DNA from 3 places in the Micromonospora sp. MGP-C2 genome. Region 3 is predicted to be linked to each of the others. Evidence: riboswitches for the same ligand, from Rfam matches in the RefSeq annotation. Region 3 holds a riboswitch; each other region holds the start of a gene.
The links. A riboswitch is a leader RNA that binds a small molecule or an ion and turns the genes downstream of it on or off. The one in region 3 is predicted to bind cobalamin.
Positions count from the first base shown of each region.

Region 1: another riboswitch for cobalamin. It lies ahead of AC3CF1_RS21205 (ABC transporter substrate-binding protein); the one in region 3 lies ahead of AC3CF1_RS00585 (CbtB domain-containing protein).
Region 2: another riboswitch for cobalamin. It lies ahead of cobN (cobaltochelatase subunit CobN); the one in region 3 lies ahead of AC3CF1_RS00585 (CbtB domain-containing protein).

Region 1 covers NZ_JBYMEN010000002.1:4,611,961-4,622,463, forward strand. The annotation lists gene mqnE (aminofutalosine synthase MqnE) at 1-196, shown strand, start outside; gene AC3CF1_RS21185 (hypothetical protein) at 220-657, shown strand; gene AC3CF1_RS21190 (DUF4229 domain-containing protein) at 731-1,027, shown strand; gene AC3CF1_RS21195 (C39 family peptidase) at 1,127-2,464, opposite strand; gene AC3CF1_RS21200 (M14 family metallopeptidase) at 2,676-4,556, shown strand; cobalamin riboswitch at 4,713-4,835, shown strand; gene AC3CF1_RS21205 (ABC transporter substrate-binding protein) at 4,920-5,849, shown strand; gene AC3CF1_RS21210 (FecCD family ABC transporter permease) at 5,968-7,029, shown strand; gene AC3CF1_RS21215 (ABC transporter ATP-binding protein) at 7,119-7,955, shown strand; gene AC3CF1_RS21220 (VOC family protein) at 7,905-8,669, opposite strand; gene AC3CF1_RS21225 (ABC transporter permease) at 8,764-9,501, opposite strand; gene AC3CF1_RS21230 (ABC transporter ATP-binding protein) at 9,512-10,453, opposite strand; gene AC3CF1_RS21235 (transcriptional regulator) at 10,450-10,503, opposite strand, start outside.
Region 2 covers NZ_JBYMEN010000002.1:991,920-1,002,422, reverse strand. The annotation lists gene AC3CF1_RS04315 (MFS transporter) at 1-530, shown strand, start outside; gene AC3CF1_RS04310 (aldo/keto reductase) at 604-1,500, shown strand; gene AC3CF1_RS04305 (hypothetical protein) at 1,624-2,292, opposite strand; gene AC3CF1_RS04300 (hypothetical protein) at 2,326-2,838, opposite strand; gene AC3CF1_RS04295 (hypothetical protein) at 2,939-3,649, opposite strand; gene AC3CF1_RS04290 (RNA polymerase sigma factor) at 3,642-4,253, opposite strand; gene AC3CF1_RS04285 (hypothetical protein) at 4,354-4,689, shown strand; gene AC3CF1_RS04280 (MFS transporter) at 4,693-5,976, opposite strand; gene AC3CF1_RS04275 (ArsR/SmtB family transcription factor) at 6,036-6,995, shown strand; gene AC3CF1_RS04270 (MBL fold metallo-hydrolase) at 7,064-7,771, opposite strand; cobalamin riboswitch at 8,099-8,275, shown strand; gene AC3CF1_RS04265 (hypothetical protein) at 8,316-8,555, opposite strand; gene cobN (cobaltochelatase subunit CobN) at 8,588-10,503, shown strand, end outside.
Region 3 covers NZ_JBYMEN010000002.1:242,698-253,200, forward strand. The annotation lists gene AC3CF1_RS00565 (GH92 family glycosyl hydrolase) at 1-1,948, shown strand, start outside; gene AC3CF1_RS00570 (phosphotransferase) at 2,043-2,702, shown strand; gene AC3CF1_RS00575 (histidine phosphatase family protein) at 2,746-3,366, opposite strand; gene AC3CF1_RS00580 (CbtA family protein) at 3,363-4,133, opposite strand; gene AC3CF1_RS00585 (CbtB domain-containing protein) at 4,124-4,327, opposite strand; cobalamin riboswitch at 4,363-4,509, opposite strand; gene AC3CF1_RS00590 (ABC transporter permease) at 5,163-6,170, shown strand; gene AC3CF1_RS00595 (ABC transporter substrate-binding protein) at 6,211-7,263, shown strand; gene AC3CF1_RS00600 (ATP-binding cassette domain-containing protein) at 7,263-8,081, shown strand; gene AC3CF1_RS00605 (FadR/GntR family transcriptional regulator) at 8,107-8,829, opposite strand; gene AC3CF1_RS00610 (enolase C-terminal domain-like protein) at 8,838-10,232, opposite strand.

The DNA.
Region 1 (10,503 bases), 4.4 Mb from region 3:
CGAATACAAGATCACGCACGATGCCGACTCGTACGGCACCCCGAACACGATGCATCGCGAGGACCTGCTGCACCTGATCTGGGACGCCGGGTTCCAGCCGGTCGAGCGGGACACCCGCTACAACGTGGTCCGGGAGTACGACAAGGCCCCGTCGCTGGCCGAGCGGCGCGCCGAGCCGCAGCAGGTCTGGGCCTGAGCCACCACGTACCCTCGCAGTCGATGACCGAGCAACGCGAACCTGAGCAGCAGAGTGGGTTTCCCCGCCGGGACGCCGAGGGCCGCATCCGTACCCTCGGCGATCTGCTCGGGGTGTGCCTGGCCGGCCTGGTCATCGGTGTGCTGGCGTTGGTGTTGTTCGACTGGGCGTTCGCCTCGATCGGCGCCGGTGATTTCGGGCACACCAACGGCTGGCTGGCGGTGATCCTGCCGGCGTGGCTGTTCTGGGACGACTTCCGGGCCTGGGGGTTCGGCGCGGCCCGGGTGGTGGCTGCGCTGGTCGCCGCCGCAGTCGGGGTGTTCGTCGGGCTGCTGATCGCCGGTCTGGGCTCCGGGTTGCCACCGTTGCTCTCCGGCGCGTTGGCGGCGGCGGCGTTCACTGTGGCGTACGCGGCCCTCTGGTTCCCGGGCGTCCGCTGGCTGGCCCGCCGAACCGGCTGACCGCGACCGCCCGCCGGGCGGATCGACCCTCCCGCCGACATCGGCGGGCGACGGAGAGAACGGAGTGGTACGGGTGAGCGCCGCGCTCAAGTACACGCTGGGCCGGATCGGGCTGTTCGTCGCCGTGCTGGCGGGCCTCTGGCTGATCGACATGAACGTGTTCCTGAAGCTGATGTTGGCGCTGGCCTTCTCCGCCGCGCTCTCCTTCTTCCTGCTGCGCGGTTGGCGGGACGAGATGGCCGAGGAGATGGGCACCGCCGCCGAGCGCAGGCGCACCGAGAAGGAGCGCCTCCGCAGCGCCCTGGCCGGCGAAGACAACCCGAACCCCAACCCCACCCGCCCGGCCGAAGGCCCGGACGCTCCGCGTTGACCATGAAGTTATTGCCCGATCGCTCGGCGTGTCGGAGCAATAACTTCATGATCAACGGCGCGCCCCTGGCCCTGGCCCTGGGTGGGGTGGGTTGGTGGGTTACCAGTTGGTGGAGCCGGGGACCTTGGGCCAGGGCTTCGAGGTGGGCTTGATCAGGTACGCGATGCCGCCGGAGCCGCCGGAGACGCCGCCGCTGGCGTTGGTGCGCTTGGTCCGCAGCCAGATCTGCTCGAACTGCGCGCGCTTGTAGACGTTGCGCACCACGTCGTTGCTGGACGAGGCGGGGTCGTTGACGATCACGTCGCCGTCGGCGGTGAAGCCGACCACCACGAACAGGTGCCCGGAGGTGCCGTAGTTCGCCCCGTCCAGCTCACTGGCGAGGAAGGACTGGCTGGTCACGACGGGGATGCCGGCGGCGATGAAACGCTCCAGCTCGTCCAGCGAGTGCAGTCGGGTCACCCGGCCCTCCAGCCCCGGGAAGCTGGCCGCGTACGCGGTGTTGAACGGCCAGTTGCCGGCGCCGTCGTACGCGTAGTCGTAGGTCATCCGGGCCGCGTGGTTGACCGTCGGGTCGGGGTAGGTCGGGTCCACCCAGGAGGTGTCGGCCGCCGAGGGCTTACGACCCCAGTACTCGACCACCATCTCGGTGGAGGTGGGTGAGCACCAGGCCTCGCCTCCGCCGTCGTACTCGGGGTAGTGCCCGGAGTGCACGTTCTGCGAGTAGCGCGGCACCGGCAGCTCGACGCCCCAGGCGATGTGCCCGGCGCTCGGGGTCACGGTGAACCGGTCCGGCACTGTGGAACTCATCGCGCCGAGCATCCGCACCACAGGTGCGGCGGTCTGACCGGGTGCCCGGTAGAGGGTCAGCCGCAGCTGGTACGACCGCAGCAGCACCCCGGCGGTGGCGTCGTCGATGCTGAAGGTGTCGGTCCAGATCGTCGACCAGGGGTCACCCTGCCGGTTGACGCTGGTCCGCTTGATGTCGGTGTCGCCGGACGCCCAGCGACCCATGACGTACCACGGGGTCTGGTCGCCGCTGGTGTAGCTGCCCTGCATCTCCACCTGGATCCAGGTGCCGGCGGGGGTTTCCGCGTTCCAGGAGGCGATCAGCTCGCTGGCGTCGAACCCGACGCGGGTCACCGGTGAGGTCCAGGTGCCGTACTCCCAGGTGCGGGTGGTGCCGGTGTGCGGGTCGGCGTACTCGGTGGTGCCGGCCGGACGGGCCAGGGTGAGGCCCGCTCGGGCGCCGGGCACCACGCGGGTGCCGGACCGGCTGCCCCGGTGCCAGTCGGCGGGCCCGGACCAGTCCTGGAAGGTGATCTGCTCGTCGTGGGTGGCGGCGGGCGGGCGGGCCGCCGTCGCTGGCGCGCTGGTGGCGAGCAGGGTGAGCGCGGTGACGCCGGCGAGGGCGGCCGCGTGCAGGCGGGATCTGGCCATGGGTGCTCCGCGGTGTCGAGAGGGGCATCGTCGCTGGTCAGTTTCCCGCTTGGAGGGAAGTTTCGCCAGATGTTCCTGAGTGGAAAATCATTGCCGCCGGGATGATCGGCTCGGGATGGACAAGGCAGCGAAGGATATTGATATGACCATGTGACAGGTGGTGAAGTGTGCTTCACCGAGCGGGATCTCCCGCCCATCAAGGAGGTAGTTGATGGCCCTCCGCACGCCCATCCCTCTCCGCCGCGTCCTGGTGCTCGCCGTCGTCACCGGTCTGGGCATCGTCACCGTCGCCGCCGGTCCGGTCGCCGCCCGACCCGCACCGGACCGGTCCACCGAGCCGGCCGCCGCCAGCTACCGGGTGCTCGGCCCCCGGACCCTCGCCGACCGCAACGCGGTGGCCCGCACCGGAGCCGCCATCGACTACTCCGAACACGGAGTCCTGCACATCTCGGCGACGGCGGGTGAGGCCGCCGAGATCGGCAAGCTCGGCTTCCGGCTGGAACCGCTGGCCCCGCCGCCCAACGCCGAGCGCGGCGCCGGCGAGATCGGCACGATGGCCTTCCCGCCCGCCGACTCCAACTACCACGACTACGCGGAACTGACCGCCGTCGTGAACCAGGTCGTCGCCGACCATCCGGCGATCGCCCGCAAGATCAGCATCGGTTCGTCGTACGAGGGCCGCGACCTGATGGCGGTGAAGATCTCCGACAACGTCGGCACCGACGAGAACGAACCCGAGATCCTGTTCAACTCCCAACAGCACGCCCGTGAGCACCTGACCGTCGAGATGGCGATCTACCTGCTCAACCTCTTCACCGACAGCTACGGCTCCGACTCCCGGATCACCAACATCGTCAACGGCCGGGAGATCTGGATCGTGCCGACGGTCAACCCGGACGGCAGCGAGTACGACATCGCCACCGGGTCGTACCGGTCCTGGCGCAAGAACCGGCAGCCCAACAGTGGTTCGTCCAACGTCGGCACCGACCTGAACCGCAACTGGTCCTACAACTGGGGTTGCTGCGGCGGCTCGTCCGGCACCACCTCCTCGGAGACCTACCGGGGGCCGTCGGCGTTCTCCGCACCCGAGACGCAGGCGCTGCGCAACTTCGTCAACGGTCGGGTGGTCGGTGGCGTGCAGCAGATCAAGGCCAACATCGACTTCCACACGTACTCGCAGCTGGTGCTCTGGCCCTACGGCTACACGACGGCGAACACCGCGACGGGCATGAACGCGGACCAGTACAACACCTTCGCCACCATCGGCCAGCAGATGGCGGCCACCAACAACTACACCCCGGAACAGTCCAGCGACCTCTACATCACCGACGGGGACAGCCTCGACTGGATGTGGGCCACCCACAACATCTGGGCGTACACCTTCGAGATGTACCCGGGCTCCTCCGGCGGCGGCGGCTTCTACCCGCCCGACGAGGTCATCGGAGCGCAGACCTCGCGCAACCGGGAGGCGGTGCTGCTGCTCAGCGAGTACGCCGACTGCCCGTACCGGGCCATCGGCAAGCAGGCGCAGTACTGCGGCAGCGGCGGTGGCGGCACCACGGTCTGGTCGGACACGTTCGAAACGGCCACCGGCTGGACCATCAACCCGTCCGGCACCGACACCGCCACCCTCGGCGCGTTCGAGCGGGGCGCCGCCCAGGCGACCACGTCCTCCGGTGCCAAGCAGCTCACCCCGTACGCCGGATCCAACGACCTGGTCACCGGCCGGCTCGCCGGATCGGCGGCCGGTGACTACGACGTCGACGGCGGCGTGACCAGTGCCAGGTCCCCGGCGGTGACCCTGCCGTCGTCCGGCACGCTGAATCTCTCGCTGGCCTGGTATCTGGCGCACGGCTCGAACGCCTCGTCGGCGGACTACCTGCGGGTGAGCGTGGTGCACAACGGCGGCACCACCGCGCTGCTCACCCAGGCCGGCGCGGCGACCAACCGCAACGGGAGCTGGGCTGTGGCCAACCTCAACCTCACCCCGTACGCCGGGCAGTCGGTCCGCATCCTCGTTGAGGCGGCGGACGCCTCCGGCGCCAGCCTGGTAGAGGCGGCTGTGGACAACGTCACCATCACGTCCTCCTGATCGGGTGGGGCCCCGCTCCGCCCCGCGGGGCCCCACCACCCGTCTCCGAACACCACCAACTCGGACATACGCCCTCCGACGGTCACCGTGTGACGGTTCCGGGGGATCGACTCGCGGCGATCGGCGCGTGATCGATCCGGCACGTCCCGGCGGTGCGCTACCGTCTTACCGACCAGTCCGCAGCGAAGCCGGTGCGAAACCCGGCGCTGTCCCGCAACTGTGATGCCCCACCCGACGGTGGGGACGAGCCAGGTCGCCTGCGGATCGGTCGCGAAACGCGCTCTCGAGGAAGGGCGCCTCGTGGGCGGGCGTACGAAAGTCCTGTCGGCGAAGCACCACACTCCTCGACCGACAGGAGGCCCCATGTTCAGACGTACCCCTCGGCTCTTCGCCGCGACCCTCGCGGTCGCCGCGCTGGCCCTCGGCGCCTGCGCCGAGAAGGCCGACGACAAGCCGACCACCGGCACTGCGGCCGCCGCGTACCCGGTCACGGTCGGCGCGCTCACCCTCGACAAGCGCCCCGAGAAGATCGTCGCGCTGTCGCCGACCGCCACCGAGATGCTCTTCGCGATCGGTGCCGGCCCGCAGGTGACCGCCGTCGACGACCAGTCCAACTATCCGGCCGACGTGCCCAAGAGCGACATCTCCGCCTTCCAGCCGAACGCCGAGGCGATCGCCGGTAAGAACCCCGACCTGGTGGTGCTCTCCGACGACCGCAACAAGATCGTCGAGCAGCTCGGCAAGCTGAAGATCCCGGTGTACCAGACCCCGGCGGCCACCACCCTCGACGACACGTACCGGCAGATCACCGAGCTGGGCACGCTGACCGGGCACGCCGACCAGGCCACCGACGTCGCCAGCCGGATGAGGGACGACATCGCCAAGCTGGTCAAGGACGTGCCGCAGCGCGCAGAGAAGCTCACCTACTACCACGAGCTGGGCCCCGAGCTGTACAGCGCGACCAGCAAGACCTTCATCGGCACGCTCTACAGCCAGATCGGTCTGACCAACATCGCCGACCCCGCCGACGCGGACGGCAAGAGCGCCGGCTACCCGCAGCTGTCCCAGGAGTTCATCGTCAAGGCCAACCCGGACTTCGTCTTCCTGGCCGACTCCAAGTGCTGCCAGCAGAACGCCGACTCGGTCAAGGCGCGCAGCGGCTGGTCCGGGCTCACCGCGGTGAAGAACAACCAGGTGATCGCACTGGACGACGACGTCGCCTCCCGCTGGGGGCCGCGGGTCGTGGACCTGCTCCGGGTCATCATCGACGCGGTCGCCAAGGTGCCCGCGTGACCGTCGTCCGTCGGTGACCACAACTCCGCCTCCGTCCCGGCGGGCCGGGCTGCGATTCGGCAGCCGGCCCGCCGGGTCGGCGTCCGGGCCGTCGTCGTCCGCGCCCTCCGCCGCCCGGCTGCCGTCAAGGGCCCGGCCCGCCGGGCTGCGCAAGCGGTGGCTGGTCGCCGGGGTGTTCGCGGTGCTCGTCGCGCTCGTCGCCGGGGTGTCGCTCGGCCCGGTCAGCCTGCCCGCGGGCAGCGTCGCGGCCGAGCTGCTCAACCTGATCCCGGGGGTGCACCTCGACAGCGGTCTCTCCGAGCGGGAGATCGCGATCGTCACCGAGCTGCGGTTGCCCCGGGTGGTGCTGGGCCTGCTGGTCGGCGGGTTGCTCGCCCTCGCCGGCGGCTGCTACCAGGGCGTGTTCCGCAACCCCCTCGCCGACCCGTACCTCCTGGGCGTGGCCGCTGGCGCCGGCCTCGCGGTCACCGCGGCGATCGCCCTCGGCGGCGCCGGCCGGCAGGGCGCGATCTCCGGGCTGCCGATGACCATCCCGTTGGCAGCCTTCGCCGGGTCACTGCTCGCCGTCACGATGACCTACGTGCTCGGCGCGGCCGGCGGGCGCGGCGGTTCACCGGCGATGCTGATCCTGGCCGGAGTGGCGGTCTCCGCGTTCCTCTCCGCCGGGCAGACGTACCTGCTGCAGCGCCACTCCGACAGCATCCAACCGGTCTACTCCTGGCTGCTCGGCCGGCTGGCCACCGCGGGCTGGCACGACGTGCTGCTGGTGCTGCCGTACGCCGCTCTGACCACTGTGGTGGTGCTGCTGCACCGCCGCGAGCTGGACGTCCTCGCGGTCGGTGACGACGAGGCGAGGAGTCTGGGCCTGCACCCGCAGCGCACCCGCTACCTGTTGATCGCCGCAGCCTCCCTGGGCACGGCTGCGGCGGTCTCGGCGACCGGCCTGATCGGCTTCGTCGGCATCATCGTGCCGCACACCGTCCGGCTGCTCGCCGGGTCGAGCTACCGGGCGATCCTGCCGCTGTCGCTGCTGTTCGGCGGTGCGTTCCTGGCACTGACCGACGTGGTGGCCCGCACCGTCGCCGCTCCGTCCGAGGTGCCGATCGGAGTGGTGACCGCTCTGCTGGGTGGCCCGTTCTTCGTGATCGTGCTGCGGACAGCCCGACGGGTGCTCACGTGAGCCGCGAACCCACCGCCGGCCCGCCCGGCGGTCGCCCGCCTGGCGGTCTTCCGTCCGGCGGTCTTCCGTCCGGGGGTGGCGACGACGGTGTGCCGGCCGTCGAGGTGCGTGGGCTGCACGTCGACCTCGGCGGGACACCGATCCTGACCGGCGTCGACCTCACCGTCGCCGTCGGCGAGTGGGTCACGGTGATCGGCCCGAACGGCGCCGGCAAGTCCACCCTGTTGCGCGCCGTCGGCGGCCTGCTGCCCGCGCCGGGGGCGATCACCCTGTTCGGTACGGCGAGCACCGCGCTGCGCCGCCGGGACCGCGCCCGGGTGGTGGCCACCGTGGCACAGTCGCCGGTGGTGCCGCCCGGCATGTCGGTGCTGGACTACGTGCTGCTCGGCCGCACCCCGTACATCCCCACGCTGGGCCGGGAGTCGACCGCCGACCTCGACGCCGTGCACGAGGTGCTCGGCCGGTTGGACCTCACCGGCTTCCACCGCCGTGAGCTGGCCACCCTCTCCGGAGGCGAACGGCAGCGGGTGTTCCTCGCCCGGGCGCTCGCCCAGGGCGCGACGCTGCTGCTGCTCGACGAGCCGACCAGCGCACTCGACATCGGGCACCAGCAGGAGGTGCTGGAACTGGTCGACCAGTTGCGCCGCGAACACGGCCTGACCGTCCTCGCCACGATGCACGACCTCTCCCTGGCCGGCGAGTACGCCGACCGGATGGTGATGCTCGCCAGCGGTCAGGTGGTGGCCGCCGGAACCCCGTCCGAGGTGCTGACCGAGCACCTGCTGGCGACCCACTACCGGGCCAGCGTCCGGGTCGTCCCCGGCACCCACGGCCCACTGGTGGTCCCGGTCCGCCCCCGCGCCAGATCGTCCGGGTCAGGGGCCGAGGTCGATGACGGAGAAGAGGGCGCCCTGGGGGTCGCGTAGGGCTGCGAACCGGCCCGCCGGGATGTCCCGGGGCGGCACCAGGATCGTTCCGCCCAACTCGGCGGCGCGGGCCGCAGCGGCGTCCGCGTCGGTCACCGCGAAGTACACCGTCCAGTACGCGGGCAGGTCGGCCGGGAAGTCGTCGGCCAGCGGCGGCATCATCCCGGCGACGATCTGCGTCCCGAGCCGCCAGCCGGTGTACGTCATGGGGCCCACCGCCTGGTCGTCCGGCTGCCAGCCGAACACCAGCTCGTAGAAGACCTTCGCGCCCTCGGGGTCGGGGGTGACCAGTTCGTTCCAGCTCATCGCGCCCGGCACGTTGAACACTTCGGCCCCGGCCATGGCCAAGGGCTGCCAGACGCTGAACGTGGCGCCGGCCGGGTCGGCGAAGACCGCCATCCAGCCCCGGTCGAAGACCTCGAACGGCGGCACGACGACCTGCCCGCCGGCCCGCTCGACCCGGCCGGCGACCAGTTCCGCGTCGTCGGTGGCCAGGTACGTCGACCAGATCGGCACCTGGTCCGGGATCGCCGGTGGCCCGGCCCCGGCCACCGGCCTGCCGTCGAGCAGGAAGACCGTGTAGCCGCCCGCCTCGGGCTCCGGTGTCACCCGGCCGGTCCAGCCGAACAGCTCCGGGTAGAAGCGTCGCGCCTCGGTCAGGTCCGGGGTGGCCAGGTCGGCCCAGCAGGGCGTACCCGGCGGGACGGTGCTCACGTCAAGACCCCTCTCGGCCCGGGCGGTCACGGCGACCCCCTGCCGGAATCCTGGCACCGTCCCGCCGCGGCCCGGGGCGGAAACGGACGAATCGTCAGCTGAACCGGCGACCCTCGTCCCGTCGGTACGCCCAACCGGCGAGCGCCGCGAGCAGCACCACCCAGACGCCGAGCATGATCATTGCCAGCGGCTCGACGCGGTAGTCGCCGACCGCCGACCACATCAGCTCGGCCGCGCCCCGGGTGGGCAGGTACGGCGCGATCGTCTCGATGAACCCGGGTGCGTCACCCGGCGCGGAGAGCAGGCCGCCGCCGAACGCGAGTGGCAGGAAGACGACCTGCGCCACGACGATCGCCGCCTTGCTGGGCAGCGAGTAGCCGATCGCGAGGCCCATCAGAGTGAACGGCACCGAGATGACGGCCACGGTGCCGATGGTCAGCAGTAGGGCCGCGGGGGTGATCTGGGCCGCGGTCAGCGTCGCGCCGATCACCACGACCGGGATCAGCGAGAGGTACGTGAGCGCCAGGCCGGCCAGCACCCGGCCCGCGAACCTGGGCGCGGGCCCGGCCGGCAGGGTCCGGGTGTACGGGTTCCAGGGCTGGTCGCGGTCCTCGGCGACGCCGACGCCGTACTGGAAGATGTTGGCGCTCATCACCGAGAAGGTGACCATCGACGCGGTGGCGAAGGTGGCGCCGGCCGCGTCGTCACCAGCGAACGGCACCACGAAGAAGATCATGGCGGCGGCCGGAAAGAAGGCGCTGCCGACGACGGCCACCGGAATCCGGATGATCTCCAGGAGTTGGTAGCGGGCGTGAACCAGGGCGAGCTGCACGGCGGCCTCCTCAGACTGTTGTGGTTTGGCCGCCGGCAGCGGCGGTGGTGGCTCGGCCTTCGGTGGCCGGCTGGTCCCCGGCGGGCGCGTCCCCGCTGGTGATGGCGAGGAACGCCTCCTCCAGCGAGGTCGGTCGTACCTCCAGGTCGGTGAAGGCCGTTCCGGCCGTGACCAGCGCTCGGACCAGTTCGTCGGCGTCGGTGGTGAGCAGGTGCAGCCGGCCGTCGACCCGTTCGGTGCGGACGACGCCGGGCAGGTCGGGCAGTTGGTCGGCGACCAGGCTGACCCGGCGTACGCCGACGATGCCGCGCACGGCGTCCACCGTGTCGTCGGCGAGCACCCGGCCCTGCCCGATCACCACCACCCGGTGCGCCAGCGCCTCCACCTCCTCCAGGTAGTGGCTGCTCAACAGCACGGTGCCGCCGTCGGCGTGGAACGCGCGGATCGCCTCCCACAGGGTGTGCCGGGCGGCGACGTCCAGGCCGGTGGTCGGCTCGTCGAGCAGCACCAGCCGGGGTCGGCCGACGAATGCCAACGCCACCGCCAACCGGCGACGCTGCCCACCGGAGAGGCCTCCGGTCTGCCGTCGGGCGAGGTCGCCCAGGCCGAACTGGTCGAGCAACTCACCGCGGGGCACCGGGTCCGGGTAGTGCGCGGAGACGAAGTCGACGACCTCACCGACGCGCAGTGTGCCCGGCAGGCCGGTCTCCTGCGGGGTGACCCCGATCTGCCGCCGGTTCGCCGGGTCGCGGGGGTCGCCGCCGAACAGCTCGACCCGTCCGGAGCTGGGCCGGCGCAGGCCGACCAGCAGGTTCATCAGTGTGCTCTTGCCGGCGCCGTTCGGGCCGAGCAGGCCGACCAGCTCACCGGCCCGGACTTCCAGGTCGACACGGTCGAGGGCGAGGACGTCACCGTACCGGCGACTGGCCTGGTCGGCGCGGGCGAGGGTCATGACTGCTCCTTCGACGGGCTGGGGTCGAGCAGGGTGCGGATCGCTTCGGT
Region 2 (10,503 bases), 750 kb from region 3:
CGTTCACCGAGGGTGCCGCCAACGACTGGCTGGCGGTCGCGTTCGTGGACGGTCGGGACCTGAGCGAGGCCGCCGGCGCGGCGGTCTTCGGTGTCTTCGTCGTGGGCATGACCATCGGGCGCACCGCGGGCACCGTCGCGCTGGACCGGTGGGGTCGGGTGCCTGTGCTCAGCGGCACTATCGGGCTCGCCGTGGTCGGTGCCAGCCTGGCCGTACTGGCCGGCTCCGGGCCGGTGGCGATCGTCGGCGTCGCGCTCTGGGGTCTCGGCGCGTCGCTGGGTTTCCCGGTCGGGATGAGCGCGGCGGCCGACGAGGAGGCCCACGCGCCCGTGCGGGTGAGCGTGGTCGCGGTGATCGGCTACACCGCGTTCCTGGGTGGGCCGCCGCTGCTGGGGCTGCTCGGCGACGAGGTAGGCACCCTGCGCGCGCTGCTGGTGGTGCCGCTGCTGCTGCTGCCGACCCTGCTGCTGGTGCGGGTGCTGCGCCCGCCGCACGCCGTCGAACCGGCTCCGTCAGCACACAAAAACTAACCCCATTCACCGCCGGGCGGTATCGGGTGCGCGGCCGACTGCGCCGCGTACCCGGGCTGGTTAGGGTCGCCCGATGCCAACCGACGAGATCACCGCCGCCGCGGCGGGCACCTGGACCCTGGGCGACCGCCCCGTGCACCGGATGGGCTTCGGCTCCATGCGGATCACCGCGAACCCCGACCGCGACCGGGCCGTCGCCCTGCTGCGCCGCGCCGTGGAACTGGGCGTCAACCACATCGACACGGCCGCGTTCTACGTCTCACCCGGCGGCACCCTGCGGGTCGGCACCGGCCCGGTCCGCTACGCCACCGAGCTGATCCGCGCGGCGCTCGCCCCGTACCGGGAGGATCTGGTGATCGTCACCAAGGTCGGTTTCGGGTACGACCCGGAGGCGGGCTTCACCGAGGCGCTCACCCCGGCGCAGTTACGCGCTCAGGTGGAGGAGAACCTGCGTCGGCTCGGCCGCGACCACCTCGAGGTGGTGAACCTGCGCCTCGGTCGGGGACCGGGCACCGTGCCGCTGGTCGACCGCTTCGGCGCCCTCGCCGAGCTGCGTGCCGCCGGGCTGATCCGACACCTCGGGCTCTCCAACGTCCGTCCCGAGCAGCTGGACGACGTGGCGGGCATCGCGCCGGTGGTGTGCGTGCAGAACAACTACGGGGTGGACGCCTACCGCGAGCAGGACGCGTTCGTCCGGGCCTGCGGTGAACGGGGCATCGCGTACGTGCCGTTCTTCGCGCTGGCCGGCCGCGGCCGGGAGGCGGGCGCGAGCGCTGCGCAGGGCGAGGCCGTCGAGGCGGTCGCCCGCGCCCACGGCGTCACCGGCCATCAGGTACGCCTCGCCTGGACCCTGCACCAGGGCCCCCACGTGCTCGCCATCCCCGGCACCGCAGACCCCACCCACCTGGAGCAGAACATCGCCGCCGGAGCCCTGACCCTGACCCCCGAAGAACTAAAAAACCTGACCTAATCCCCCCGGCCTGCCCCCGGCCCGGCCTGCCCCGTTGATCATGAAGTTAGTGGCGCGACACGCCGGTGCCGATGTCGCTAACTTCATGATCAACGGTGTGAAAGGGGGGAGGGCGGGAGGGGGTTAGGGGTGGAGCCAGATTTGGAGGGGGCCCGTCGGGTGGAAGCCTGCTTGTCGGGCTGGGGGTAGGTCCGGGGCTTCCTCGTAGCCGACCAGGGATGCGGTGGGCAGGGTGGCGCACACCGCCCACCAGATGGCCTCGGGGTCGTCGGTGCGGGTGAACAGGTTGGAGACGCCGTACCGGCCGTCGCCGCCACTGAGCACCGCGCCGCCGGTGATCACACCGCTGTCGTCGTGGCGGGCGAGCACCCGTACCCGGGGATCGGTCAGGAGCGCGGGGCGGAACAGCTCGCCACCGCCGTGTGCCGCTGCCCAGGCCGCCAACTCGTCCGGGGTGCTGACCGGGGTGAGCGGCGCGTCGGCCGGTGGTTCCGCCGGAGGGCGGTGGATCCACTGGGCGTCGAAGAGCACTTGGAAGCCGTACCCGGACAGGTCGAGGTCGGCGAAGCTGTCCTTCACCGACGCGCCGGGCCCCGCGTCGATGCGCGCCAGCAGGGCCTCGGCGTCGACCCCCGGCCGCAGGGTGACCGCGTCCGGATACCACGGGGGTGAGCGGCGCGGGACCGACCAGGCCTCGTCGTCGGTACGCCCGGCCAGCCCGTGGCTGCCGCAGACGATGTCGCACCATTCGGCGTTGTTGCGGGCCGCCGCCGCCCGCGCGTCCTTCAGCACGCTCGGCAGCCTAGACGGCGCCAGGGCACGACGTCATGGTGCGTACACCAGGTCCATCGTGTCGGTGTGCCCGGACCAGCGCAGATCGAGGCGCCAACAACCGGGCTGGGGCATGTCGATGATCGACGGGCCCGGCCCGCCGGCGACTTCCCGGGTGACCCGCGTGTCGGTGCCGTCGAGCGTCGCGGTGATCACCAGGGTCGCCGGTGCGCTCGGGTCGGGCGAGGTCGTGGCCGCCCGGGCCACCCAAAGGATCTTGTTGTTCGACCCGTCCTTGCGGTGCTGGCGCAGCGGATGGGCGAACACCACCGCCACGATGTCACCCTTCGCGCCGAACACGTGCGGGACCCGGGCGTCCCCGCTGAACCCGGCGTCCGCCCAGTCCGGCAGCGACCCCGTCTCGACCCGCGTCGCGCAGCCGGTCGCGCCGCTCGCCGTGGCGGCCGTGGCGCTCGCCGTGGTGGCGGCAGAGCTCGTCGGCGCGGCTGCCCCGCCGCTGGTCGTGGTCGTGCACCCCGCCAGCAGGACCACCGATGATGCCAGCACCCATCTGCCCCAGGAAACCATCTCGCCCCTTCCGGTACGCGTCGGCGACTCGTCGCACCGTCATGACACCGGCCGCGCCCGCCAGGTTCCCTGGAAACACCTAGCGCAGCGAGCGGGCGATCTCGATCGCCTCCGCCTTGCCGACGGCACCCTCCAGCCGGTAGCTCACGTCGCCCTCCTGCCAGATCAGGGTCGAGGCGGCTAGTCGGGCGGTCTCCTGGCGGACCTCGCCCGCGCGGTCCACGTACGACAGCACGTGTGGCCCGTCCACCCAGATGGCGAAGTCGCCGTTGACCTGGACCCAGTCCGCTCCCGGCGGCGTGACCTCCTTGTGGAAGGCCAGATTGAGACGACCGTCGAACGCGTCGACGCGCAGTGCGCCCCCGTCGTAGAGCAACGTCGCCACCCGGCAGGTGCCCGTGGCGTCGGGGTCAGCGACCAGCACCCGCTCGGGTGGGCCCAGCTTCGCGGGTTGACGGATCGGGAACCGCACCGCCCGTTGGGCCTCGTCCAGAGTGATGGACCGCTGGCCGGGCAACGGCGACGGCGTGCCGCCGGGCAGCGTGCGGGCGGGCGTGGTGGCGATGCTGACACCGGCGAAGCGCAGCAGCCCCGTGACAGCGTCGGCGACGGCGGCGCGGGTCGGGGGCACCACCGCCACGACCACGGCGACGAGCGCCGCCGCGGCAAGCGGACGCCACCGACGCGCCGGCCCGTCGAGGCGTACGCGGACGCGAGCGGTCACGTCCGGCGCGTCGGGTGTCTCCAGCCAGGCGGAGAGGTCGCGCAGCTCCCGTTCGAGGTCACCCATGCCGAACCTCCTCGCGGTCGAGCAGGCCGCGAAGCTTCGCCAGCGCCCGGGACGTGCGCGACTTGACAGTGCCCCGGGGCCACCCCAGCGCCGCCACCGTCTCCTCCTCGCTGAGGTCGAGGAAGAACCGGCAGACGATCACCTCGCGGTCGCGTACCGGGAGTTGACGCAGGGCCTGCACCAGTGAGGCGCGGCGCTCCCCGGCGAGGACGGCGTCGACCGCCCCGTCCTCGGCAATCTCGGCCGTCGGGTCCGCCGCCGCGGCCCGCAGGACGAGCCCGTCCCGCCGGCCGCGGGACCGGTGCAGGTTGCGGGTCTCGTTGGCGACGATCGCGAGCAGCCACGACCGGAAGGACGACTCGCCCCGGTAACGGGACAGCTTGCGGTACGCCTTCACGAACGCCTCCTGGATGACGTCCTCGGAGTCCGATCCCGCGCCGAGCAGCACCGCCGTCCGGTGTGCGGACGCGGTGTGCCGGGCGACCAGGAGGTCGTACGCCTCCAGGTCACCGGCCCGGGCGCGGGTGACGAGAGCGTCGTCGTCCAGGGGTAGGCCTCCGTTCGGATCACACTCATGACACCGCGTACGCCCCGGTGGTTCCACCCGTCCTTCTTGACGCGGGTCAGCTGTCTCCCATCCGGCGTGCAGCGTATTGCCAGGATTCGGTGCTGCACTGGAGGGGCGTCGAGGAGAGGGGCTGGTCATGAGCTGGTTCAACCGCCGGTCGCGGGGTGCCGAGGCGACCCCGACGAAGCTGGACCGGGAGGCGACCCGCGAGGATCTCGCGGCGCTGGAGGAGTTCGTCGCCAGCCGGCGGGGGGTGGAGTTCTACCTGGAGCCGGAGACCACCGCGACGGACACCACAGTGGTGGCGATCGCCGACGACGGCGAGTGGATCCGTCGTCGTACCGGCACGCCGCGGGCCGCGGGGTCCATCGCCCGCAAGCACGCGGTGCCGCTGTACGAGGCGGCGCGCACCGGCTACCCGGAACGGATGCGCACCTGGAGCCGGGCCCACCCGGAACGCCACGCCCGCTGAGCTTCACGGCGCAGCTCGCTGAGAGGCGGCCGCGCGGGCTTCCACCCGTCGGAAATCGGGCGATGTGACCGTTCGTAACGTCACGGCAAGCACGAGAATGCAGAGAGCCGCTCCGCCCCAGAAGACCGCCCGTACGCTGACCAACTCCGCGGTGAGGCCGGCGACCAGCGCCCCGAGCGGCATCGCTCCCCAACTGGCCAGGCGGCTCACCCCGCTGTAGCGCCCCATCATCTCCTCGGGCACGACGAGCGCGCGCAGCGAGCTGTAGGTGACGTTCCACGCGCCGGAGCCGGCGCCACCCAGGAAGGTCGTCGCCGCGATCAGCCGGGCGGACGAGGAGATCGCCGGGGCCGCCAGCAGCGCGGCGAAGCAGGCCATCGACGCGGCCAGGACGACCCGCCGGCCCAGCCGGCGGGTGAGAGCGGGAGCGGCGGAGGCTCCCACGACGCCGCCCACTCCCAGCGTGCCGATCAGCAGGCCATACTCCGAGCTGGTCAGGCCCAAGGGTCCGGGTGCGACCGCATGGACAACGATGACAGCCATCCAAGCCGCCCAGCATCCACTCGCCGCGCCGGCCACCAGCAGCAGGGTTCGCAGGACCCGTTCCCGCCACACGTATCGGACGCCCTCCCAGATGTCGTTGTTGAGGCCGGACGCGCTCGTCGCCGATCCGGGGTGACGGTTGCTGCGGTACCGGCCGGTCATGACCGCCAGGGCGAGCAGCGCGCCTGCGTAGCCCACCCCGCCGGCGCCCAGCGCGACGGCCAGTCCGGCGGCGGCCAGCAGACCGCCCAGAGGTGGCCCGACGAACTCGTTGGCCACGGTCTCGGTCGCGGTCAACGTCGCGAACGCGGACTCCATCCGAGTGCGGGGCACGACCATCGGCACCACCGACATCCGGGTGGTGTCGGCGAACACCTCGGCGGTGCCGAGGAGCAGCGCCCCCGCGTACAGGCCGGCCAGCGGGAGCCCGGTCGCGAGGATGGCACCGGTGAGCAGGGCGAGGACCAGGGCTCTCGCGGCGACCATGATCATGATTAGGCGTCGCCGGTCCATCCGGTCGGCGAGCGCGCCAGCGGGCAGTGAGAACAACAACCAGGGCAGGGTGTTGGCCAGGGTGGCGCCGGCAACCAGCGCAGGGGAGTCCGTCATCGAGACGGCCACCAGCGGCAGGGCCAGCTTGACAACGCCGTCAGCGAGGTTGGTGATCGCGGCACCGGCCCACAGGGCCTTGAAGTTCCGCGCGCTCATGGTCGTCGGGTCGTATGGCTGGCTGTCGCTGTGCATGGCCAGGGAGCTTGCAGCGATCCGCGCTGCCGCCCTAGAGTTTCGACTGGAGGCGAAACGTGGCGGTGTTCCTGGTCGACGCCGAAGTGATGGCGCACGCGCGTTTCGGCACCTCACAGCTCACCGAGACGTTGGGGGCGCTGAACATCCTCCGCCGGGCCCAGCCGCTTCCGTGGCACCGGGCCTGGCGGGACCAGCATGTCGATGCCTTCCGTGGCTATCTCGACGGCGACCCGGTGACCGCGGCCATTCTGGCGCACGCGATCTCGTCCTCCTGGATGGCTGACTTCCTGACGGTGCCGCCCGCCCGCCCGGACATGACGCTGGACGACGAGCTCGTGGAGCTGGAGTCGTTGCCGGACGACCGAATTCGTGAGGACCTGGCCCACGTGCGCTCCCCGCTGGCCCCGGAACTACGCGGTTCGGGGTTGGCGAGCCGGACGGCCGCGCTGTTGCGCTGGGTCTGGCGCCACACGATCGAGCCGGACTGGCCGCGCCGGCAGTCGGTGCTGCGTGCCGATGTGGTGTCCCGGATCTCCCGCCTGGCCAGGGACGGGTGGTCCGGGGTCGTCAACGACATGCGGCCGGGCATGCGGTGGCTCGGCGACGGCCGGTTGCAGGTCGAGGAGCGGCCCTACCCACCGTCCGACGTACGGGGCGGGACGTTGACGTTCTTCGCGGCCCACTGCCGGGGAGGCTGGATCTCCTGGAGGTTGCCCGGCCGCTTCGGAATCGTCTACCCGGTGACGGGGATCTTCACCGGGGTGGCCTCCACCACACCGGATCCGCTGCGCCGTCTGCTGGGGAACGCGCGGAGCAGCGTTCTGGTGCAGGCCGCCGAACCGGTCAGCACCACGGCAGTGGTCGCCGCGACCGGACTGCCGCTCGGCACGGTCGGTGGCCACCTGCGCGTGCTGACGGAGGCCGGTCTGCTCCAGAAGCGCCGGTCGGGCCGGGAAGTCCTCTACTGGTGGACGGACACCGCCCGGGCGCTCGTGGCCGGAGCCTCGTCGTCGTGACGAGGGCTCGGCGTGTCGGCGCAGAGGGCCCGCACTCCCGCGTGCCGGGCGAGGTGCTGCCGCCGGGGTCAGGCGTCCTCGACGGCTGAGCGGGCCTGCTCGAGCGTCATCGGCTCGGCGTGGCTGGACACGTACCAGTGGTAGGTGTCGCCGAGCAGTCGCCGGACCAGGCCCAGGTCGAGGCCGTCCTCGGGTCTGCGCAGGTGCGCCGGCGGTGGGTAGAAGCAGTCGCCCAGCAGCATGACGCCCGAGTCGGGCACCAGCACGACTGTCGAGTCCGGTGCGTGCCCGCCGCCGACGTGGCGTAGCCCGACCCCGACCGGCAGCTCGTCCACGTCGGCGAAGGTCCGGGTCGGCGGCAGGATGGCGAAATCCTCCCAGGAGGCCACCGCGCGTGCCCGGGCCCGGAAGCTCGGGCCGAGGCGGGGGTTGTGGCGTATCTGCTCGTCCAGGTAGTCGTGACTCCACGGTCGGGCGGCTTCGGCGCGCAGCAGCGGCACGGCCGTCTCGTGCCCGACGATCTCCACTCCCGGCCAGGCGCAGGCGCCCCAGACGTGGTCCCAGTGGTGGTGGGTGTAGACGAGCCAACGCGGGCGGGGTAGCCCGGCGGCGGTCAGCGCGGCCTGGATCTCGCGGGCGTGGGCGGGGCTCTGCCCGGCGTCGATCATCACACTGCCGCGCTCGTCGGCCACGACGGCGACGCCGGCCTGGACCGCCTCCGGGTCCGGATCGCCCGGGCAGAACCAGACACGGCCGGCGAGGTGGTGGAATCGCATGGCGACGATGGTGATCGACTCCCGGGATTGATCGCGGACGCTGCTCCGGTGGTCGCCGATCTTAGGTGACAGTGCCGCGTACCACCGCCCCCTCGGACGATCGGCGCAGGCCAGGGTAGGTGCTACCCCCCTTTGCTCTGCTTACCTATCTGCACCAGGCACGAAGCGTCACTGGTGCACATAGGTAAGCAGAGCAAAGGTCGTCAAGCATTGACCCCGGGCATTGCGACGTGCGGGGTTCAAGGTCGCAGCAATCGGTGAAACCCGATGAATGGCACCTGCTTGGCGGCGCTGGGGTCGGCGTTGACCGGCGGCGCGGCGGTGTGGCAGCATTCGCGGCCTGACGGCAGTGAAGGAAGTCGGTGCGATTCCGACGCGGTCCCGCCACTGTCACCGGGGAGCGATCCCCCCTCGTGAGTCACGGCCGTGTGTCTGCGGTTGGAAGGCCGGGGGAGAGCGTCGATCCGGAAGCCAGGATACTTCGGCCGTCGGGACGTACCCCAGGGCGTGGACACCCGAGGAGGACCCGATGACGCACGGCGTCTCATTCATCGACGATCATCGTCATGACCCGCATCGCGGGCGCCACACCGCACCCACGACCGGCCGGACCAGCATGCTCCGGGCCGGCCTCGTCGGCGTGCTCCAGGTCGCCCGCGTCGGCCACCGGGCCCGCTGAGCTGAGCGCCCGGCGCTGACCGGCCCCGACGCCCGCGTCGGCGAGCTGGCCGGCCGTCGTGCCGGCTGACGCCGCACCCACCCGCTTCGTCCAGGTCGCCTCCATGGCGGCCAGGGCGTCACTCTCCGGAGCCTGCCGTGCGCATCCTGCTGCTCTCCACCGCCGACACTGATCTGCTGGCCGCCCGCGCCAGCGGCGCCGACTACCGGCTGGCCAACCCCGCCCGGGTCGCCGCCGACGAGGTACCCGCCCTGCTCGACGGGGTCGACCTCGTCGTCGTACGCCTGCTCGGCGGCCGACAGGCCTGGCCGGACGGCCTCGCCGCGGTGCTCGCCACCGGCGTGCCGACGGTCGTGCTGGGCGGCGAGACGCTGCCCGACGCGGAGCTGATGGCCATCTCCACAGTGCCGTCCGGGGTCGTCACCCAGGCTCTGGCGTATCTGGTCGAGGGTGGGCCGGACAACCTCGGGCAGCTGGCCCGGTTCCTCTGCGACACGGTGCTGCTCACCGGCGAGGGGTTCGCCCCGCCCGCACCGACCCCGGCGTACGGGGAGCACGGCGAACACCCCACCGACCCGGACCGGCCCACAGTGGGGATCGTCTTCTACCGGGCGCACGCGCTCGCCGGCAACACCGGCTTCGTTGATGTGCTCGCGGACGCGGTCCACAAAGCCGGCGGCAACCCGCTGCCGATCTTCTGCGGTTCGCTGCGGGGCCTGACCACGGGCGCGGGCCCGCTGGGGCTCTTCGCCGTCTGCGACGCGCTGCTGGTCACCGTGCTCGCGGCCGGCGGCGCGGTCGCCGCCGACGCGTCCGGGGGCGGCGACGAGGACGCCTGGGACGTGGGCGCCCTGGCCGCCCTGGACGTGCCGATCATCCAGGCGCTCTGCCTGACCAGCACCCGTGAGCAGTGGGCCGGCAGCGACGCCGGACTGTCCCCGTTGGACGCGGCGATGCAGGTGGCCATCCCCGAGTTCGACGGCCGGATCGTCAGCGTGCCGTTCTCGTTCAAGCGGATCGACGCCGACGGGCTCTCGGTCTATGCCGCCGACGCCGAGCGGGCCGCCCGGGTCGCCGGGATCGCGGTGCGCCACGCCCGGCTGCGGTACGTGCCCAACGCCGACAAGCGGGTCGCCGTCGTCCTCAGCTCGTACCCCACCAAGCACTCCCGGGTCGGCAACGCCGTCGGGCTGGACACCCCGGTCTCGGCGGTCCGCCTGTTCGCCGAACTCGCCGAAGCGGGTTACGACCTGGGTGACGCGCCGCCGCCCGAGGACGGCGACGCGCTCATCCACGCGCTGATCGCCGCCGGCGGTCACGACGTGGAATGGCTCACCCCGGAGCAGTTGGCCGCCGCCGAGGCCCGGATACCGGGGCAGACGTACCGGCGCTGGTTCGACCAGGTCCCGGCCGAGCTGCGCGAACGGATGCGGGAACACTGGGGTGAGCCTCCCGGCCAGCTCTACACCGAGAGCGGCGACATCGTGCTCGCCGGGCTGCGCTTCGGCAACGTGGTGCTGCTCATCCAGCCGCCGCGCGGCTTCGGGGAGAACCCGATCGCCATCTACCACGACCCGGACCTGCCGCCGAGTCACCACTATCTGGCCGCGTACCGCTGGCTGGCCGCGCCGGTCGCCGACGGCGGCTTCGGCGCGGACGCCGTGGTGCACCTGGGCAAACACGGCACCCTCGAATGGCTGCCCGGCAAGGGCCTCGGTCTGGCCGCCGACTGCGCGCCTGACGCGGTCCTCGCCGACCTGCCGCTGGTCTACCCGTTCATCGTCAACGACCCCGGTGAGGGCACCCAGGCCAAGCGCCGGGCGCACGCCGTGGTGATCGACCACCTGGTGCCGCCGATGGCCCGCGCCGAGACCTACGGCGACCTGGCCAAACTGGAGCAACTGCTCGACGAGTACGCCACAGTGCAGGCCCTCGACCCGGCCAAGGTGCCCACCGTGCGGGCCCAGATCTGGGACCTCGTACGCGCCGCCGAGCTGCACCACGACCTGCACGCCGAGGCGATGCCCGACGCGGACGACTTCGACGAGTTCGT
Region 3 (10,503 bases):
GGGCTCCAACGACGGCATCACCTGGACCACAGTGGACTCCCGCAGGGACCAGGTGTTCCGGTGGCGCAGTCAGACCCGCCCGTACACGATCGACAAGCCGGGTCGGTTCGCGCAGTTCCGTCTCGCGGTCACGAAGACCGTCGGCGCCGCGCAGACCAGTCTCGCCGAGATCGAGTTGCTCGCCGGTGGCGACGTGGCCATCGGAGGCGGCGACATCGCGGTGACCGCCGCGTCCGGCGTGCACGCAACGTCCGGCGTACCGGTCTCGGTGCCGCTGGCGTCCGTCACCGGTGGCACCGCGACCGGCTACCGGGCCACGATCGACTGGGGTGACGGCACACCGGTCACCGAGGGCACCGTGACGCTGAGCTCGCGGGCCGTCTACAACATCGGTGGGTCGCACACCTACGCCACGCCGGGCTACCACCAGGCGAACGTCACGGTGACCGACGGCGAGAGCCAGAGCTCCGCGACGGTCGGCGTCGAGGTGGCGTACGCCCCGACCTCCGGCCTCACCGCCGCGTTCGACACCGTCTGTGTCGGTGACGAAGGCGTACTCGCGGCGGACTGCGACGCCAAGTCGTGGGCGTACTCGCGGGCCGCCCTGGCGGCGGGCGGTGCGACGCAGGGCCAGCGGCAGCAGGTCCCGGGGACCGCGTTGCAGTTCACGCTGCCGGTGATCCCGGCCGGGCAGCCGGACAACGCCACCGGCAACGGTGCCACGGTCCTGCTCGACCTGCCGGAGGACGCGAAGAGCATCTCCTTCATCGGCGCCGGAACGCAGGGCAACCAGAGCACCACCGGCACGGCGAACTTCAGTGACGGCAGCACGGCCAGCATCCCGATCCAGATGAGCGACTGGACGCTGGGCGGCAACGCCAACGGCACCCCGTCCTACGGCAACATCGTCGTTGCCCGGACGGCGTACCGACTGCACGGCACGAGCCGGGACGGCGCCCAGCCGTTCCTGTTCGCGACCGCGCCGTACCAGATCCCGGCGGGCAAGACGCTGGTGTCGGTGACCCTGCCGACGCAGACCGGTGACCCCCGCTCGGCGGGCCGGATCCACGTGTTCGCCGTCGCCAACGACGGCACGCCGGCCCCCGCGCTGGCCACTGTCGCTCCAAAGGACCAGACGGCGAACGCCGGGCAGGCCCTCGCGGCGAACCTCGGTTCGGTGACCGGCGGCGTTCCCGGCACGACCGGCTACCGTGCCCGCGTCCAGTGGGGTGACGGCACGGCTCCGGACGACGTCACCATCGGTGCGTCCGGTGCGATGAGCGGGCAGCACACCTACACGCGGGAGGGCACCTACACGGTGCGCGTCACCGCGTGGGACACGCTGTCGAGCAGCACCGAGGCCTTCACCGTGACCGTCGCGCGAGGCGGCTCCCAGCCGACGATCGCGCTGTCGGCTGCCGGCGCCGTCACCACCGGCGGCACTGTCACCGTCGACGGCAGCGGGTTCGCCGCCGGCGAACAGGTGACCGTCAGCGTCGGCACCGACCCGGCCCGGGCCACGAAGGTCGCGGCCTCCGCGACGGGCACGGTCCGCGTCTCGGTCCCGACCTCCGGCGACGCACAACCCGGCCGGTACGCGGTCACCGCGACGGGCGCGTCGACGCGTACGCCGGCCACGGCCATTGTCCAGGTGACCGGGCAGGCCCAGGCGCCGACCTACCAGCCGCGGGTGGCACTGCTGACCACCTCGGGTCCGCGTGGCACGTCGATCACCATCGACGGTTCCGGGTTCGTTCCGAACGAGGCGGTCACGATCACCGTCGGGAACGGCCTCGCGGTCAGCACGGTTCGCGCGAACGGTGACGGTGTCATCTCCGGCGCGACGGTCAGCGTTCCGGGTGCGGCGAAGGCGGGCGCGACCAGCGTCACGCTGAGCGGTGAGAAGTCGGCGACGAAGGTGTCCCGGCCGTTCACCGTCACCGGCTAGCACTGAGCCGGGGACAGCGCAGCAGGGTGGGGCGGGCCGTGATCACGGCCCGCCCCACGCGCTTGTCGCGCAACCACTGTTAGCGTCGTCTGCCATGGCCGATCACGCGCTGCTCGCCTCGGGGCGCGACGCCGACGTCTACGTGCTCGACGAGTCGCGGGTGCTGCGCCGCTACCGGCAGGGCGGGGACAGCGCGCCCGAGGCGGCGTTGATGGCGTACGTCGCGGCCGCCGGCTACCCGGTGCCCATGGTGTACGAGGCCCGAGGGCCCGACCTGGTGCTCGAACGACTCGACGGCGAGACTCTCCTGGTGTCGATGCTCACCGGGCGCACCGGCATCGGCGCCGCCGCCGACCTGCTCGTGGGCCTGCACGACCGCCTCCACACCCTGCCGGCCCGCTTCAGCGTCGACCCGGCGGACCGCGTCCTGCACCTCGACCTGCACCCACAGAACGTCATGGTGACCTCGCGCGGGCCAGTGGTCATCGATTGGCGCAATGCGACCGAGGGGCCGGCCGACCTGGACGTGGCCATGACCGCTCTCATCCTCGCCGAGGTGGCGGTCAGTCAGGACCCGCAGGTCGCCGATCTTGCCCGGGACGGCCTCGACGCCTTTCAGCGACGCGCGCAGCCGCCCCGGGCCAGCCAACTACGGCGTGCGGTGGGTCAGCGCCGGGTCGATCCGGCGCTGACCGCCGTCGAGAAGTCCGCCCTGGGCCGTGCCGCCGCACTGGTCCAAACTCGGGAGGGTTGAAGCAGACCGTCCACCCGCGCTCAGCTCACTGCGGGCCCTGGATTCATGACCACACCATCGCGGAGTCGACCCACCTCGGCTCCGCGCCCAGTCGGAGTTGCCAGCGCGTGCCCTGGCTGGTGAGCCGGACGATCGCCAACGGCTCCACGTCCAGCTGTCGGTACGTCGCCGTCGGCAGCCCGAGGGCGTGCACGACCGCGACACGGATCACCAGCGGGTGGGTGACCGCGATGACCCGCCCGCCGGCTCGGTGCTGCTCGTCCAGCCAACTGCCGACCCGATCCCGCACGGCCGCGACAGACTCACCGCCGTGCGGAGCGGACTCCGGTGTGGACAGCCAGTCGTGCAGCGCCTGCGGCTGCGATTCAGCGATCTCCTCGAGCGACCGTCCGGACCAGTCGCCGTAGTCGCAGTCGGCCAACGCCGTCTCGATTGTCGGCAGCAGACTGAAGGCGGCGGCGGTCTGTCGAGCGGCCACCGCGGGGCTGGACAGGCAGGTCGCGTTGACGCCGATAGGCCCGCGCCGGTCCGGATCCGCCTGGGCCTGGGCGAGTGCGGCACGCAGGCCACCCTCGTCCAGGCCGTCGTCAGCGCCGCCGAAGCGGGCCCGGCGCAGGGCGGCGGTGTGACCGTGGGCGACCAGCCGGAGGCTGGTGGCGGTCACGTGCTCGGCAGTGCGGTGCCGACCCGGCGACGCCGCTCGTGGTGCATCAGGGCCGCGAACAGCAGGCCGATCCCGGTCCAGAGCACCACCTGGGTGCCGAGGGAGGCCAGTCGGAAGCTCCACAGCAGCGTCGCGGGGAAGTCGGTGGGGACCTCCTGGAACGACGGAAGCACCACGTAGGACGCGACGGTGACCAGCAGGAAACCGCCGACGGCTGCGGCGACGCGTTGCCACAGTGGCGCCTGCGCGCCGACTGACCGGTAGCCCAGCGAGCCCGCCCACACGGCCACCAGACCGAGCACCACCATCAGCAGGTAGGTGGCGGTGCGTTGGTTGATGGTGGCCGGGTCGCCGACCGCCGGTGGGTTCGCCGGGTACTTGAGGAACGGCACGATCACCGCGCCGAGCAGCGCCGCACCGGCCAGCAGCAGGCCGGAGCGCCCGTCGTCGTCGGTCCGCCGCCGACGGGCCAGCAGGACGTACGCCGTGGCCAGCAGACCGCCCATCGCGGCGCCGAACAGTGCGGTGGCCAGGAAGAGCCCGCCGCGCTGGCCGCTCCGGGTGACCAGGGCCTCGTCGTGCTGGTGCCCGCCAGCGGCGGGTTCGGCGTGCGAGGCCGCCTCCTCGATAGCGATGGCGGCCTCGACGTGCGGTTCGCCGGCGACGTAGGCGAACGTTCCGGCGAGCAGGCCAGCGATCAGGCCGGCGAGCAGGCCGCGGACGAGGACGGCGAGGAACGGGGGAGCGGTGGTGGCGTTCAGTGGCACGGAACACCGAGCAGGTGCCGGCCGTCGTGCATGAGCTCGTGCAGGTACGTCCCGCTGCGCGACACCGCACCCTGGTCGAACGCGACGAGGTAGGCCAGCAGGGTGAGCGCGACAACGGTCGCCAGGACCGTCCACAGAAGACGCGTGGTGCCAGCGGGATTCACCAACGGCTGGCTGGACGTGGAGCTGGACATATGATCACGAACCTCCCCGGGGATGACGCGTCCCCATCGCAAGGCTGCGGACGACCGAGCGTCCTGGCTCGCGGGCCCCATTTCTAGGTGGGGGAACCGCTCACAGTGGCGCGACCGCGCCGGAATCACACCGGCTTCCCTCGCGTCGCCGCAGATAGTGGGTCGACGGTATCGGTGCCGCCGCAGGCGGTCAACCCGGCCCCGCAGTGGGTGAAGCACCTGTGCCCGAGGATTCAGCGCCGCCCGATTCGTCAGATCAAAACCCGATCGCTGGCGGCGGGCATCGTCCGCCGCCGCCGAACCCGACGCGACGGCGAAGCTCTCCGAGCGGTGGCCGGGTGGACGGCGTGGCCTGGACGACTGTGGAACCGCGGCCCGCTGTCGAGCACGCGCTCGACAGCGATCGGCCCGGGCCGGCTGATTTTCGGCTCGGACCGGCCGGTGTGTCTGCTCGCCGCCTCGTGCACCGGCTGAGTCGGAACGAGGCGAGCGCGGCGGGCGTCGAAGGCATAGCATGTTATCGATAACAATCGGAGTGTGGCTCGTTGGCTCGCGGGGCGGCCATCGACAACAGATCATGCCGTTCTGGTCGGACGTAGGGCTCCGAAGGCTCGCGTAACGACGGCAAAACATGGTCGCAAGACCTTGGCAACACACGTACGTGCATGGCATGGTAACGCCTGATCAAGGGAAACATCCGACCTATCTCCATGGGTGGTGCGGGCTTCGAGTCCGTCTCTCCCTGCCGAGGAGGCTCGGCCGGTCACCGGTGCTCCGCTCGCCGACGGCTCTCCCGTCGCGTGCGGCGCCACGCTTGGGGAGGTCAGGGCCGACGATGAGCACCGTCGAGGCAACCACCGGCACGCAGCACGGCACGCCCAGCGACTGGTTCCGGGAACGGATCTCCCACGCCGTCTCCGAGCTGACCGCCGCCACCGCGCTCGTCGTGCTGTTCATCGTGTTGAGTTTCGCCAGTCCCTACTTCCTGACCGCCGACAACCTCTTCAACATCGGGGCGCAGACCGCGGTGATCGCCATCATCGCCACGGCGCAGACGATGGTCATCATCACGAAGGGCATCGACCTCTCCGTGGGATCGGTCGCCGCGCTCGCCGGCGTGGCGGGGGCGCTGGTCGTACGCGACCTCGGCTTTCCACTCTGGGCGGCGACGGCGGTCGCGATCGGCGTCGGCGCACTGGCCGGGCTGCTCAACGGGCTGCTGGTGACCGTGGCTCGGATCCCACCGTTCATCGCGACGCTGGGAACGATGTCCGTCGGACGAGGGCTCGTCTTCATCATCACCGGGGCGGTCGGCGTCTACGGCCTGCCCCGATCCTTTCAACTGCTCGGCAACGGGGAGATCGTCGGCATCCCGTTCGCCGTGGTGATCACCGTTCTGGTCGCCGTCGGTGTCGCTTTCCTGCTCTCCCAGACCCGCTTCGGTCAGTACACGTACGCGATGGGCTCCAATCTGGAGGCCGCACGCCGGTCGGGCATCCGGGTCGGTCGGCACCTGACCGGCGTGTACGTGCTGGCGGGTGTGCTGGTCGGTCTGGGCGGCATGATCGCGGCCTCCCGGGTCAACTCCGGTCAGCCGAACTACGGGATCTCGCTGGAGCTCGACGTCATCGCCGCCGCGGTCATCGGCGGGGCCAGCCTCTTCGGAGGTCAGGGTCGGATCGTCGGGACCATCATCGGCGCGTTCCTCATCGCCCTGGTCCGCAACGGCGCCGTCCTGCTCGACATCAGCATCCACTACCAGCAGGTGATCGTCGGCCTGATCATCTGGGCCGCCGTCTACTTCGACCAGTACCGCCGCCGGCGGCTGGAATCACGGGGTTGACATGCCATTTCGAGAGTCCGAACGAGGAAGGACACACACCATGGCACACACCACCACCAGCCGGCGGGCACGAGGGCCACTCCTGCGCGCGCAGGCGATTCTGGCCGTGGCCGCGGCGACCGCTCTGCTCAGCGCCTGCGGCGGGGTCGAGGTCCGGGACGGAGGCGACGGCGCGACCAAGGACGCGAGCGGGCCGTTGAAGCTCGCCGTCGTCCCGAAGGCGGTAGGGGCCGACTACTGGAACACGGTGAAGGCGGGTGCCGAGTGCGCCGCGCAGCGCGCGGGTGACGTCACCGTCCAGTGGGACGGGGTGACCACCGAAACCGATGTCGAGGGTCAGGTCAACCTGATCCAGAACTACGTCACCAAGAAGGTCGACGGCATCGTCTACGCGGCCACCGACTCCAGTGCGCTGGCGCCCGCCACCGACAAGGCGCTCGCCGCGAACATCCCGGTCGCGATGATCGACTCCGGCACCAGCCCGCAGCCGTCGAACGTGCCGCTGTTCGCCACCGACAACCGTGCGTCGGCCACCGAGGCGGCGAAGCTGCTCGCCACCGAACTCGGCCCCGGCAACCACGAGGTGGCGCTGGTCGAGTTCCAGCCCGGTTCGCAGACCAACACCGAGCGGGTCGACGGCTTCAAGGCCGGTCTCGCCCAGTATCCGAACCTGAAGCTGGTCGGTCAGCAGCCCAGCCGCAGTGACGTCAACGAGGCACGACGCGTCACCGAGAACATCCTCACCGCCAACCCCAACCTCGCCGGCGTCTTCGCTGCCAACGAGCCGAGTGTGCTCGGCGCCGCGCAGGCCATCCAGGCGGCCGGCAAGTCCGGCAAGGTGGTCATCATCGGGTGGGACGCCGCCCCGGACGAGATCGCCGGGGTACGCAGCGGCCAGATCTCCGCGCTGGTCGTGCAGAACCCGTTCAAGATGGGCTACTTCGGCGTCGACAAGATGGTCAAGCACCTGCGGGACAAGGCGCCGCTGGCGTCGGCCGACACCGGCGTCACGTTCGTCACCAAGGAGAACATCGACTCCGCGGAGATCAAGGCGGTGCTCGAGCCCAGCTGCGCCAACCCCCCGGTGCAGTGATGGGTACGACCCCGACGGCCACCGCCGACAGCGACCGGCAGCCCACCGCCGACGAGCCGCCGGTCCTCGAAGCCCGTGGCATCGTCAAGCGGTTCGGGCACGTCGAGGCGCTGCGCGGCGCCGACTTCACTGTCCACCGGGGTGAGGTCGTCGCGCTGATCGGCGACAACGGCGCCGGGAAGAGCACCCTCATCAAGACGCTGTCCGGTGTGCACCCACCCGACGAGGGCGAGATCCGGGTCGGTGGTCGTCCCGTCCGGTTCTCCACCCCGGTCGACGCCCGGCGCGCCGGGGTGGAGACCGTCTACCAGGATCTCGCCGTCGCCGACGACCTCAGCGTGGCCGCCAACCTGTACCTCGGGCGGGAGATCCTGCGCTCCGGGCCGCTGGGTCGGCTCGGGCTGCTCGACAAGCGCGCGATGCGGCTGGGCGCGGCCGCCGCCCTTGACGAGCTGGGCGTACGGATCCCGCGGGTCACCACCCCGATCGCGATGTTGTCCGGTGGGCAACGGCAGTGCGTCGCGGTGGCCCGCGCCATCATCTGGGCGACCAATGTGGTCATCCTCGACGAGCCCACCGCCGCACTCGGTGTCGTCCAGACCGGGCGGGTGCTCGACGTGGTCCGGCGCGCCCGCGACGCCGGCATGTCGGTGGTGCTGGTGAGCCACAACATGCCGCAGGTGCTCGAGATCGCCGACCGGGTCGAGGTGCTGCGCCTCGGTCGGCGGGCGGCCCGACTGCGCGCCGACGAGGTCACCACCGACGACCTGGTGGCGGCGATGACCGGGAGCACCAGTGTGGAACGCGACGAGCGGTGACCGTGGCCGTCGACCGCGTGGGCGTTCACGACCGCGCGGTGTCGGAGCCGGCCTCGGCGTCGTCGGGCAACCCGTACAACGACTCCTCCACCCCGATCAGGTGGTTGGCCATCCGGATGCGGGCCCGCTCCGGGTCACGTGCCGCAAGGGCCTTGAGGATCGCCACGTGCTCGTCGTGGGTGCGCCGGTCCGCGCCTTCCTCGTGCAGGCTCCGCCACAGCCGGCCCCGCACGGTGCGCCCGGCGAACGCCTCGATCAACCCGATGAGCACCGGATTCTCGGCGTGCACCGCGATGATCCGGTGGAAGGCGATGTCGATCTCGAGGATGCGCTCGTGGTCCTGCGGTGACTGGCCGACCATCCGGGCCGCCTCGGCGAGCAGGTCCCCGGCCTGGGCGAGGGCCTCGTCGGTCATCCTGGTCGCCGCCAGTTGGGCGGCCTCGCACTCCAGCAGTCGCCGGACTGTGTGGATGTGCCGGGGGTCGCCCTGGCCCTGGAAGTCCACCACGAAGCCCATCGGGGCCAGCAGTTGCGGCGCGTCGAGGTTGGTGACGTAGGTGCCGTCACCCTGACGGATGTTGACGATGCCGAGGATCGACAGAGCCGACATGCCCTCGCGCAGCGAGCCGCGCGAAACGCCGAGCGACTCGGCGAGGTCCTTCTCGATGGGCAGTCGGTCCCCGGGCTTGAACTGCCCTTCGAGGATCATCCGCTTGATGCCGTTCACCACTTCGTCGGTGCGCGACATGACACCCCCTAGCGGCCGGCGGGGGTGGCCGTCCCACCCGCGATCACGTACGGCTCCGAGGATGACACGGTAGTCGGGTCCGACGCCGCCCAGTAGTGGCCGTCGGGAAACCGGTAGAGCGCGACCGACTCCTGACGCATCCGGGTGGAGTAGCCGGGCTGGCTGGGCAGGACGTAACCGCTGCCCGAACCGGTGTCCCGGACGACGCACGGGTCGGTGAAGTGCTCGTGCAGGTGGTCGACGAACTCGGTGACCCGGTCGGTGAGATCCCCGGAGATCGCGACGTAGTCGAGCACCGACACGTGTTGGACCATCTCGCAGAGCCCGACTCCGCCGGCGTGGGGGCACACCGGCACGTCGAACTTCGCGGCGAGGAGCAGCACGGCGACGATCTCGTTGATGCTGGCCAGCCGACCGGTGTCCAGCTGGCAGAAGTCGATGGCCCCGGCCTGGAACAGCTGCTTGAACATCACCCGGTTGTGACAGTGCTCGCCGGTGGCCACGCCGATGGGAGCGACAGCGCGGCGGACGGCCGCGTGGCCCAGGATGTCGTCGGGACTGGTTGGCTCCTCGATCCACAGGGGTGTGAACTGGGCGAGGGCCTTGACCCACTCGATGGCCTGGCCGACGTCCCAGACCTGGTTGGCGTCGATCATCAGGTTGCGGTGCGGGCCGAGGATCTCCCGGGCGATCCCACAGCGGCGGATGTCGTCGTCGAGGTTGGCGCCAACCTTGAGCTTGACGTACCCGTAGCCGGCGTCCACCGCCTCCTGGCAGAGCCGGCGCAGCTTGTCGTCGCCGTAGCCGAGCCAGCCGGCCGAGGTGGTGTAGGCGGGGTAGCCGGTGCGGTCGAGCTCGGCGAGGCGGTCGGCCCTGGTGCTCTCCTTGGCCCGCAGGATGGCCAGTGCCTCGTCCCGGGTCAGCGCGTCGGACAGGTAGCGCAGGTCCGCGATGGCGACGAGTTGCTCGGGGGACATGTCGACGAGCAGTCGCCACAGCGGCTTTCCGGCGAGCCGGGCGACCAGGTCCCATGAGGCGTTCAACACGGCGGCGAGGGACAGGTGGACGACGCCCTTCTCCGGCCCGAGCCACCGCAGTTGGCTGTCGGAGGTGAGGAGTCGGTAGACCGCGCCCATGTCCGCGGCCATCGTCGCCACGTCCAGGCCGACCAGAAGCTGCGCCTGGTGCACCGCGGCCGCGGCGACGATGTCGTTGCCTCGACCGATGGTGAAGGTCAGCCCGTGACCCGCGAGCGGCACGCCCACGCTGTCGACACCGTCGGTGTGCAGGATGACGTACGCCGCCGAGTAGTCGCCGTCCTTGTTCATGGCGTCGGACCCGTCGGCGGTCAGTGAGGTGGGAAAACGGACGTCCTCGACGGTGACGGCGGTGATCTGCGGCATGCGCTCCTCGCCCGGCTAGGCAAAAGATCGGATGATCACCCGGAGTATACGGAGGGCGGTTCTGGCGCGTCAACGACCTTGATCCACCCTGAAGGACGGACATCCACCGTCCCGGGGCCGTCGAACCTGGTCAATGTCCGAACCCGATCCACTGTGCCCATTGGCGCGATACATCAAATCTTTGCCGGTGTCGGCGGCCCGTGGGTCGTGTCGTGCCGTCAGTCGCACCGCCTGCGGCTGCTGCTGCCGTCGACGTGCCTCGCCGGCCGGG